Regions from separate parts of the Lonsdalea populi genome, predicted to be linked through region 2. Evidence: predicted binding sites of a transcription regulator. Region 2 holds the regulator's gene; the other holds the start of a gene.

Region 1 (4,214 bases), 1.9 Mb from region 2:
CTGGGCACCCGCATTTAGTCGCGATACCGGCTGTATTCGGGTCGATGAAAGTGAGGCCCAGCGGCTACTATCGTTGCTATTGATACAACCCCGCACTTCTCCATGAGAAAGCGGTGTGACTTGTATTACAGCGATGCCAGCGTGTCGGCGATCACTTTTTGATAGGGCACGGTCGGGCGTCTTAAAAGACGGCTCAGCGTTTTACTGTCATCAAACAGCGCGCCTTCGGCGGCACCCGCGTCGGAATCAGCCAGCACATCGGCCAGCCCCTCCGGTAGGCCCGCGCCCTTCAGCGCATTCGCAAACGCTGCGACCGGCAGATCGACGTAGCCAATCGTTTTGCCAGACTGATTTGAGATTTCCGCCGCAAACTCCGCCAGCGTATAGCTGTCGTCGCCCGCGAGTTCGTAGACTCTCCCCGCCTGATCGTCCAGCAGCAAAACGGCCGCTGCCGCACTCGCGTAATCCGCCCGCGCCGCCGATGCGATGCGGCCTTCTCGCGCAGCGCCGATATAGGCGTCGTGCGCCAAAGCCGGGGCAATGCTGGCGGCGTAATTTTCGGTATACCAGCCGTTGCGCAGCAAGACAAAAGGCACGCCGGATGCCTTCAGTGCGGCTTCCGTCTGGCGGTGTTCCTCGGCCAGCAGCAACGGAGAGGTATCCGCACGCAGCAGGCTGGTATAGGCGATCAGCCCGACTTCCGCCGCCTTGGCGGCGTCAATCACCGCACGATGCTGCACAGTGCGCTGACCCAGTTCACTGGAGGAGATCAGCAGCAGTTTATCAACCCCCTGAAACGCCGTGGCCAGCGTCGCCGGCTGGCTGTAATCCGCCTGGCGAACGAGCACGCCGCGATCGGCCAGATCCTGCGCTTTCGACGGGGTACGAACCGCAGCGACGATCTGATCCGCCGGAATTCTTTTCAGCAATGCTTCAATGGCAAGACGGCCTAACTGACCTGTTGCACCTGTTACTGCAATCATAATGACCTCCGTTTAAGGTTGCAGGACACGCGGCGACTGCCCGCCATGCCCACACAGTATAGACATTCACTTCATAGACCGACGGGACTATAGAGGATACACTCTCTTTTAGTAAGTACTTACCTTTTGGTAAGCCTGAACTTTTTATCAGGATAAACGTAATGCGTACCCAAAACAGCCGTGAACTCGGTCCCCATCATGATGAAATTCGCTACGGAAAATTGTTGGACGCCAACTGTCCTTCACGGGATGTACTGCAACATATCGCCAGCCGCTGGGGCATTCTGGTGCTGATTGCATTGGACGAGGACACGCTGCGTTTCAGCGAGCTGCGCAGAAAAATCAGCGGCATCAGCGAAAAGATGCTGGCGCAGACGCTGCAGATGTTTGAGCAGGATGGATTTGTGCACCGCAATATGTTGCCCGTGGTTCCGCCGCACACGGAGTACTCACTCACGCCGCTCGGGCGCGAGGTCTACGCGCGCGTCATTCAATTGGCGGATTGGATTGAGCTAAACTTGCCGAAAATTATGCAGGCCGGACAATAGCTGTCCGCAGCGATAACATTTGCCTAAACCGTTTAATTTCCTCCGCCTCAAATCACACTAACTTCTCTATATCGTGATCGAAAGGCAGTATGCCGCTTTTATTCGAGGATGAAAAATACCAACAAGACCACCATGCACAAACTAAGAATTCACACACGATATAGTCAATTAACGTTAATGGTTAATAGTGCTCAATAGTCTTATTGAGTAATGCATAGAATGCTTATTTTAATGGTGAGAATTAATTAACGGCGTGGCCTTTGTCGTTTTATTTACAGCACCGGAAAGACTTGGATAAATAAAAGACAAAAACCGCTTAAATTTAACGTATGGTGTAGATAAATAACGGTAAAACTGCGATACATTGAGCCAAAACAAGGCCTCTGCAACTCCCAAAAAATGTTGTTTGTCATTGAATAATAGACGTAGCGGTCTCTGTTTCGTCATTATCAAACGTTGCCATTTTATTAATAAAGAAATAAAAATACTTATTCATACCGATCACACGGGGGGACACGAAATAACGCAGATGTTTCGCCATGTACTTAGCAAGATCATATAACCTCTTCGTTAATACACCGGCAGTGATGATATGCCTTGCCTCTCTGTCGCCCCGAAAAAATAAAAAATCTTTTTAAATCAGCGCTGCGCTTAATAAACAAAAAACACCTCTACACAACCTACTTGGCCTGTGATTATACTGTATAAAAAACCAGTTAAAGAGGCTTTCATGCGTTCATACCGTTTGCTCCTTCCACGGTGGGATTCCCCTAAAATAAGTCTTCCCTTATTCGGCGATCGTTGCGTGGCCGGCTTTCCTTCTCCGGCGCAGGACTATGTCGAAAAATCGCTGGACTTGAATGAACTGCTGATCAAACACCCCAGCGCAACCTATTTTGTGCGCGCCAGCGGCGAATCGATGGTGGATGTCGGCATCCACGACGGCGATCTGCTGGTCGTCGACCGGTCGATAAACGCCGTTCATGGCGATGTGATTATCGCGGCGGTCGACGGAGAGTTCACGGTGAAAACGCTGGCGCTGAAACCCCGGCTGGCGCTGCTGCCCATGAACCCGGCCTATGCCCCAATCTATCCCGATCCCAATGCACTGGAGATCTTCGGCGTAGTGGCGCACATCATTCACAGCCTGCGGAGGTAATGTATGTTTGCGCTGGCCGACGTCAATGCGTTTTACGCCTCCTGCGAAACCGTGTTTCGCCCTGACCTGAAAGGCAAACCGGTAGTGGTACTGTCCAATAACGACGGCTGTGTGATCGCGCGCAACGCGGAAGCCAAACGGCTGGGGATTCCGATGGCGATGCCCTACTTCCAAATGCGTCAGCGGCTCCGGGAACAACAGGTGACTGTTTTTACCTCCAACTATGCGCTCTATGCCGATCTCAGCGCCAGAGTCATGACCACGCTGGAAGCGCTGGCGCCACGCGTCGAGGTCTACAGCATCGATGAAGCGTGGATGGACATCTCGGGGATTGATGTCACCTTGTCGTTTGAACAGTTCGGCCGGCAGGTCAGAGAGGCCGTCCACGCCGCCACGGGTCTGACCGTCGGCGTAGGAATGGCGAAAACCAAAACGCTCGCCAAGCTGTGCAACCATGCCGCCAAGCGCTATCCCGCGACCGGCGGCGTCGTCGCGCTCACGCATCCGGTCCGGCTACAGAAACTGATGTCGCTCACGCCCGTGGAAGATGTCTGGGGCGTCGGCAGAAGAACGATGCGCCGGCTGCACACGCTGGGTATCACCACCGCACTGGATCTGGCGCGTTCGCCGACGTCGTTTATCCGCAAGCACTTCAGCGTGGTGATGGAGCGCACCGTCCGCGAACTGCGCGGCGAACCCTGTATTGAGTTTGAGGAGGAGACGCCCACGAAAGAGCACATCGTCTGCAGCCGTTCTTTCGGCGTCCGGATCACCCGGCTGGAGGATATGCATCAGGCCGTCTGCCGCTATGCGGAACGCGCTGCGGAAAAGCTGCGCGCAGAGAAGCAGCTCTGCCGGCAGGTCGCTATCTTCATACGTTCGTCTCCCCACGCGCACAACGAGATCTACTACGCCAACAGCGCCAGCGAACAGCTGCTGTCGGCCACGCAAGATACGCGAGATATCATGGCCGCCGCCGTGCGCGGTCTGGAGAGGATCTGGAAGGAAGGGCCGCGTTATATGAAAGCCGGCGTCATGCTCAACGATTTTTCGCCGCTCCACCGTACCCAACTGCATCTCTTCGATGACAATCCGCCCCGACCCAACAGCACGGCGCTGATGAACGTCATCGATACGATCAACCACGCCGGATCGAGCAAAGTCTGGTTCGCCGGTCAGGGCATCTCCCCGACGTGGCAGATGAAAAGAGAGATGCTGTCTCCCGCCTACACGACACGCTGGAACGAACTGCCCATCGCCAAAATCGCTTAGACGGGCGTCACGGATTGCCCTCTTTCGTCGTGGGAACGTGATTACCGGAGGTCGAACGGCGCGCTGCGGGTTAATACCCGATCGATGACGTTGAGCGCGCCTTCTTCTTCATTGCTTTCGGTATGATACCTAGCCACTTCGCGGATTTTAGGCTGAGCATTCGCCATCGCCACGCCGAACCCCGCCTGCTGAAGCATTTCGTAGTCGTTGCCGCTATCGCCAATCGCCACCACCTCGTCATTCTCGATCTGC
Region 2 (4,214 bases):
CGCCCACGCTCCAGCAGCATTCTTCCCACATTAGTAAATTTAGTGCGATGACCCGAGCGGTCGAACAATACCACGTCCAGTTCATCCTCTAACTTTTGCATGGTATAGCTCAGCGCCGAAGGCACTCTGCCCAGCTCATCCGCCGCCGCCGCAAAGCTCCCCCGACGCTCGATAGCATCCATCACCCTTAACGCTTCCAATGTTAACGCTCGATCTTTCGACATAGATATTCTCATTCAGGATTTTTGAACGTCCCCACCAGATTAACTAGCTTACAATCTACCGTCCAGCCTATTACCCTCGCAGGGTCGAATACTTACGAGGACCGGACACCATGATCATTAGCAGAGCAGCAGAACAATGCGGCAAGGCTGACTACGGGTGGCTGCAGGCGCGATACACGTTCTCTTTCGGTCATTATTTTGACCCTGACCTGCTGGGATTCGGTTCGCTGCGCGTGTTGAATCAGGAAGTCCTGGCCCCCAAGACCGCCTTCCAGGCGCGGACCTATCCGCGTGTCGATATCCTTAACCTTCTTCTGCAAGGCGAAGCCGAATATCGAGACAGCAATGGCAACCACACGCAAGCCAAAGCTGGCGACGTCATGTTGTTGGCGACTCAGCCCAACCTCAGCTACAGCGAGCAGAATATTGCCAAAGACACGCCGCTGACCCGTATTCAGCTATGGCTGGATGCCTGCCCGACACGCGAAAATCGCGCGCTGCAACGTATGACGCTGAACGGCGAGCGCGCTCAATTGCTGGCTTCTCCGGACGACGAAAACGGCAGCCTGCATCTAAGACAACAGGTCTGGGTTTACCATCTGGATCTGTCCTCCGGAGAATCGTTGACGCATCCCTTGAAGGGTAATCGCGCCTACATTCAGTCCATCCACGGTGAACTTGGCATCCGTAGCAAAGCCGATGAGGGCAAAACGTTACATTGCGGCGACGGCGCCTTTATTCAGCAGGAGACGGCCATTACCCTGCAGGCAAAAACGCCGATGCGGGCGCTGTTGATCGATTTGGTGGCGTAACGCGCTCCCCTCCTGACTCGGCGTTTCTACGGAGTCATGGTAAGATAAATTATCATCCTCACCACTTTCTTCAGAGTTATAGCGATGGATTCAACCGATCCGGCCAAACTTCTTGCCCATGCTGAGCGACTGTGTCAGCAGCGCAACGTTCGACTTACGCCGCAGCGTCAGGAAGTGCTACGGCTGATGGTCCAACAGCCAGGCGCTATCAGCGCATATGACCTGTTGGATCTACTGCGCGTCGCTGAACCTCAGGCTAAGCCCCCCACCGTTTACCGTGCGTTGGATTTCCTGCTTGAACAAGGATTCATTCACCGCGTGGAATCCACCAACAGCTACGTGCTGTGCCACCATTTCGAAGAACACAGCCATACCTCGGCACTATTTATTTGCGACCGCTGCCGCCAAGTCACGGAGAGCCCTACTGAAGGCGTTGAAGAAATACTGCAACAAATTGCGCTCCAGACGGGATTCTCCCTGCGCCACAGTGTAGTTGAAGCGCACGGCCTGTGCGTTGAATGCAGGAAAATTGAAGCCTGTGATCACCGCGACAGCTGCAACCACGACCACAGTATCGTCCTCAAAAAGCGCTGAGCAGCAAAAAGTGCAGGTACGGCGTCATCGCGCCGAACGGTGGTACTGAGAATGGAATCTGAGGAAGATAGTAAATTTGAGAAGGGATTGAGGTTCAGGCTTGCGGGGAACCTTTGGTTCGGTTTTCATTTCAACCGTTACGTTCGGCGAGAAAGACCAAACGCAACGGAAGAGGTATAAACGGGGCGTTCAGCAAACCAGGTCGATCAACTCCAATCGCTGTTGCGAATGACGCCGACGGCCAACCCTTCAATGGAAAAGTTTTCCTTGCTCAAATCGACGACGATAGGTGCAAACTCTTTGTTTTCAGCCAACAGCTGCACTTTATTACCCTGCTGCTTCAATCGTTTTACCGTAACTTCATCTTCAATGCGCGCCACAACCACCTGACCGTTGTGAACATCCTGCGTTTTATGCACAGCCAGTAGATCGCCATCCAGAATACCGATATCTTTCATCGACATACCACTCACACGCAGCAGAAAATCGGCGTTTGGCTTAAACATGGCCGGATCGACCTGATAATGACATTCGATATGCTGTTCCGCCAGCAGCGGTTCCCCTGCAGCCACGCGACCAATCAGAGGCAGGCCGAGCGACTCTTCTTCCATTAACAGACGGATACCGCGGGACGCGCCGGTGACAATCTCAATCACACCTTTACGAGAAAGAGCTTTCAAGTGTTCTTCAGCGGCATTGGGAGAGCGGAATCCCAGTTGTTTAGCGATTTCTGCTCGGGTGGGTGGCATACCGGTTTGTGAGATATGATCGCGAATAAGATCATAAACCTGCTGTTGTCTGGTCGTTAAAGCTTTCATTCCGCCCCCTGGTTGTTTATACAGTTTCGCTGTGAGTATATACAGGGAAACTGCCCAAGGGAACTGAGAAATCGCGTTGTACCTTGTTTTTTGGCGTCATTCACGAGAGCTATCACGCGAAATGCCCCCACAGCAAGGCACCCCAGACTACGGCCGCCAATAGGCAAGCAACCAGCACCGCCGCCGACCCCAAATCTTTCGCTCTCCCTGCAAGCTCATGATATTCCTTACCAATTCTGTCAACCACGGCTTCGATAGCGCTATTCAGCAACTCGACGATCACAATCAGCACGACCGCGCCAATCAACAATAACCGTTCTAATATTGAAACTGGCAGCCAGCAGGCAATAATAATGCCTGCCAGAGTAAGAATGGTTTCCTGACGAAAGGCCGCTTCATGCCTCCATGCCTGTTTAAGTCCTTGCAACGAATAGCCTGTTGCCTTGACAAGGCGGGTAATCCCGGTCGCCTTATTCATGATCCTTGCTTACTCCTTTTTTATTTAGTTTCAAACGCAATTTTCGCGTCACCCCATTGTCTCATGACCACAGATATCCGATAAGGTTTCTGTTATCCTTGCGGCGCATTGCTAATAAGAGGTTCTCAGTTGTTATGTCAGGTTGGCGTAAAATCTACTATAAGTTATTGAATTTCCCTCTGAAACTTTTGGTAAAGAGCAAAATCATTCCTCTGGATCCGATCGCTGAGCTGGACATCGATCCTACACGTCCTATTTTCTACGTTCTGCCCTACAACTCCAAAGCGGACTTACTGACGCTGCGTGAAAAGTGCCTTGCGCTGGGGCTGCAGGATCCGCTTGAACCCTTGATTGTCGACGGTCAAGCACTGCCAAGCTATGTGTTCGTCAATAGTGGCCCGCGCGTATTTCGCTACTACGTGCCCAAAGAGAAATCCATCAAGCTTTTCCACGACTATCTGGATCTGCATCGAGACAATCCGTCGCTGGATGTCCAGATGGTGCCGGTTTCAGTCATGTTTGGCCGTTCGCCGGGTCGAGAAGGCCATCAGCAGGAAGCGCCTCAGCTACGTCTGCTGAACGGCATCGAAAAGTTTTTCGCAGTTCTGTGGCTGGGACGCGACAGTTTCGTGCGCTTCTCAACGCCGGTCTCGCTGCGCTACATGGCGACGGAGCACGGCACGGACACCACCATCGCCCATAAGCTGGCGCGTGTGGCGCGGATGCACTTCGCTCGTCTGCGTCTGGCCACCGTCGGTCCGCGTCTACCGGTCAGGCAGGAGCTGTTCAAAAAACTGCTGTCATCGAAAGCCATCGCCAAAGCGGTGGATGATGAAGCACGATCGAAGAAAATCTCTCGAGAAAAAGCCCAGCAGAACGCCATTACGATGCTGGAAGAGATCGCTGCTAACTTCTCTTATGAAGCGGTGCGTCTCACTGACCGCGTGCTAGGCTGGACCTGGAACCGGCTATACCAGGGGATTAATGTCCACAACGCCGAGCGAATACGGCAGTTGGCTCAGGACGGACATGAAATCGTTTATGTTCCCTGCCACCGCAGCCACATGGACTATCTGCTGCTTTCTTACGTGCTGTACCACCAGGGGCTGGTGCCGCCGCACATTGCTGCGGGCATCAACCTCAACTTCTGGCCGGCGGGTCCTATCTTCCGCCGCCTGGGCGCGTTTTTCATCCGCCGAACCTTCAAAGGCAGCAAGCTCTATTCCACCCTGTTCCGCGAGTATCTCGGCGAACTGTTTACTCGCGGCTATTCGGTGGAGTACTTCGT

Evidence for each region. The regulator LexA, encoded in region 2, represses DNA repair genes until DNA is damaged. The targets are predictions, from matches to a motif close to TNCTGTATGTACATACAGNA.
Region 1: the regulator LexA is predicted to act here: its motif matches at 2,230-2,249, upstream of umuD (translesion error-prone DNA polymerase V autoproteolytic subunit).

The regions. Positions count from the first base shown of each region.
Region 1 covers NZ_CP065534.1:1,348,435-1,352,648, reverse strand. Annotated here, with positions in the region: gene I6N93_RS06020 (SDR family oxidoreductase) at 126-983, opposite strand; gene I6N93_RS06015 (winged helix-turn-helix transcriptional regulator) at 1,145-1,531, shown strand; gene umuD (translesion error-prone DNA polymerase V autoproteolytic subunit) at 2,262-2,690, shown strand; gene umuC (translesion error-prone DNA polymerase V subunit UmuC) at 2,694-3,962, shown strand; gene I6N93_RS06000 (Cof-type HAD-IIB family hydrolase) at 4,004-4,214, opposite strand, start outside.
Region 2 covers NZ_CP065534.1:3,283,816-3,288,029, forward strand. Annotated here, with positions in the region: gene I6N93_RS14510 (LysR family transcriptional regulator) at 1-224, opposite strand, end outside; gene I6N93_RS14515 (pirin family protein) at 335-1,036, shown strand; gene zur (zinc uptake transcriptional repressor Zur) at 1,121-1,630, shown strand; gene lexA (transcriptional repressor LexA) at 1,837-2,448, opposite strand; gene I6N93_RS14530 (diacylglycerol kinase) at 2,561-2,929, opposite strand; gene plsB (glycerol-3-phosphate 1-O-acyltransferase PlsB) at 3,061-4,214, shown strand, end outside.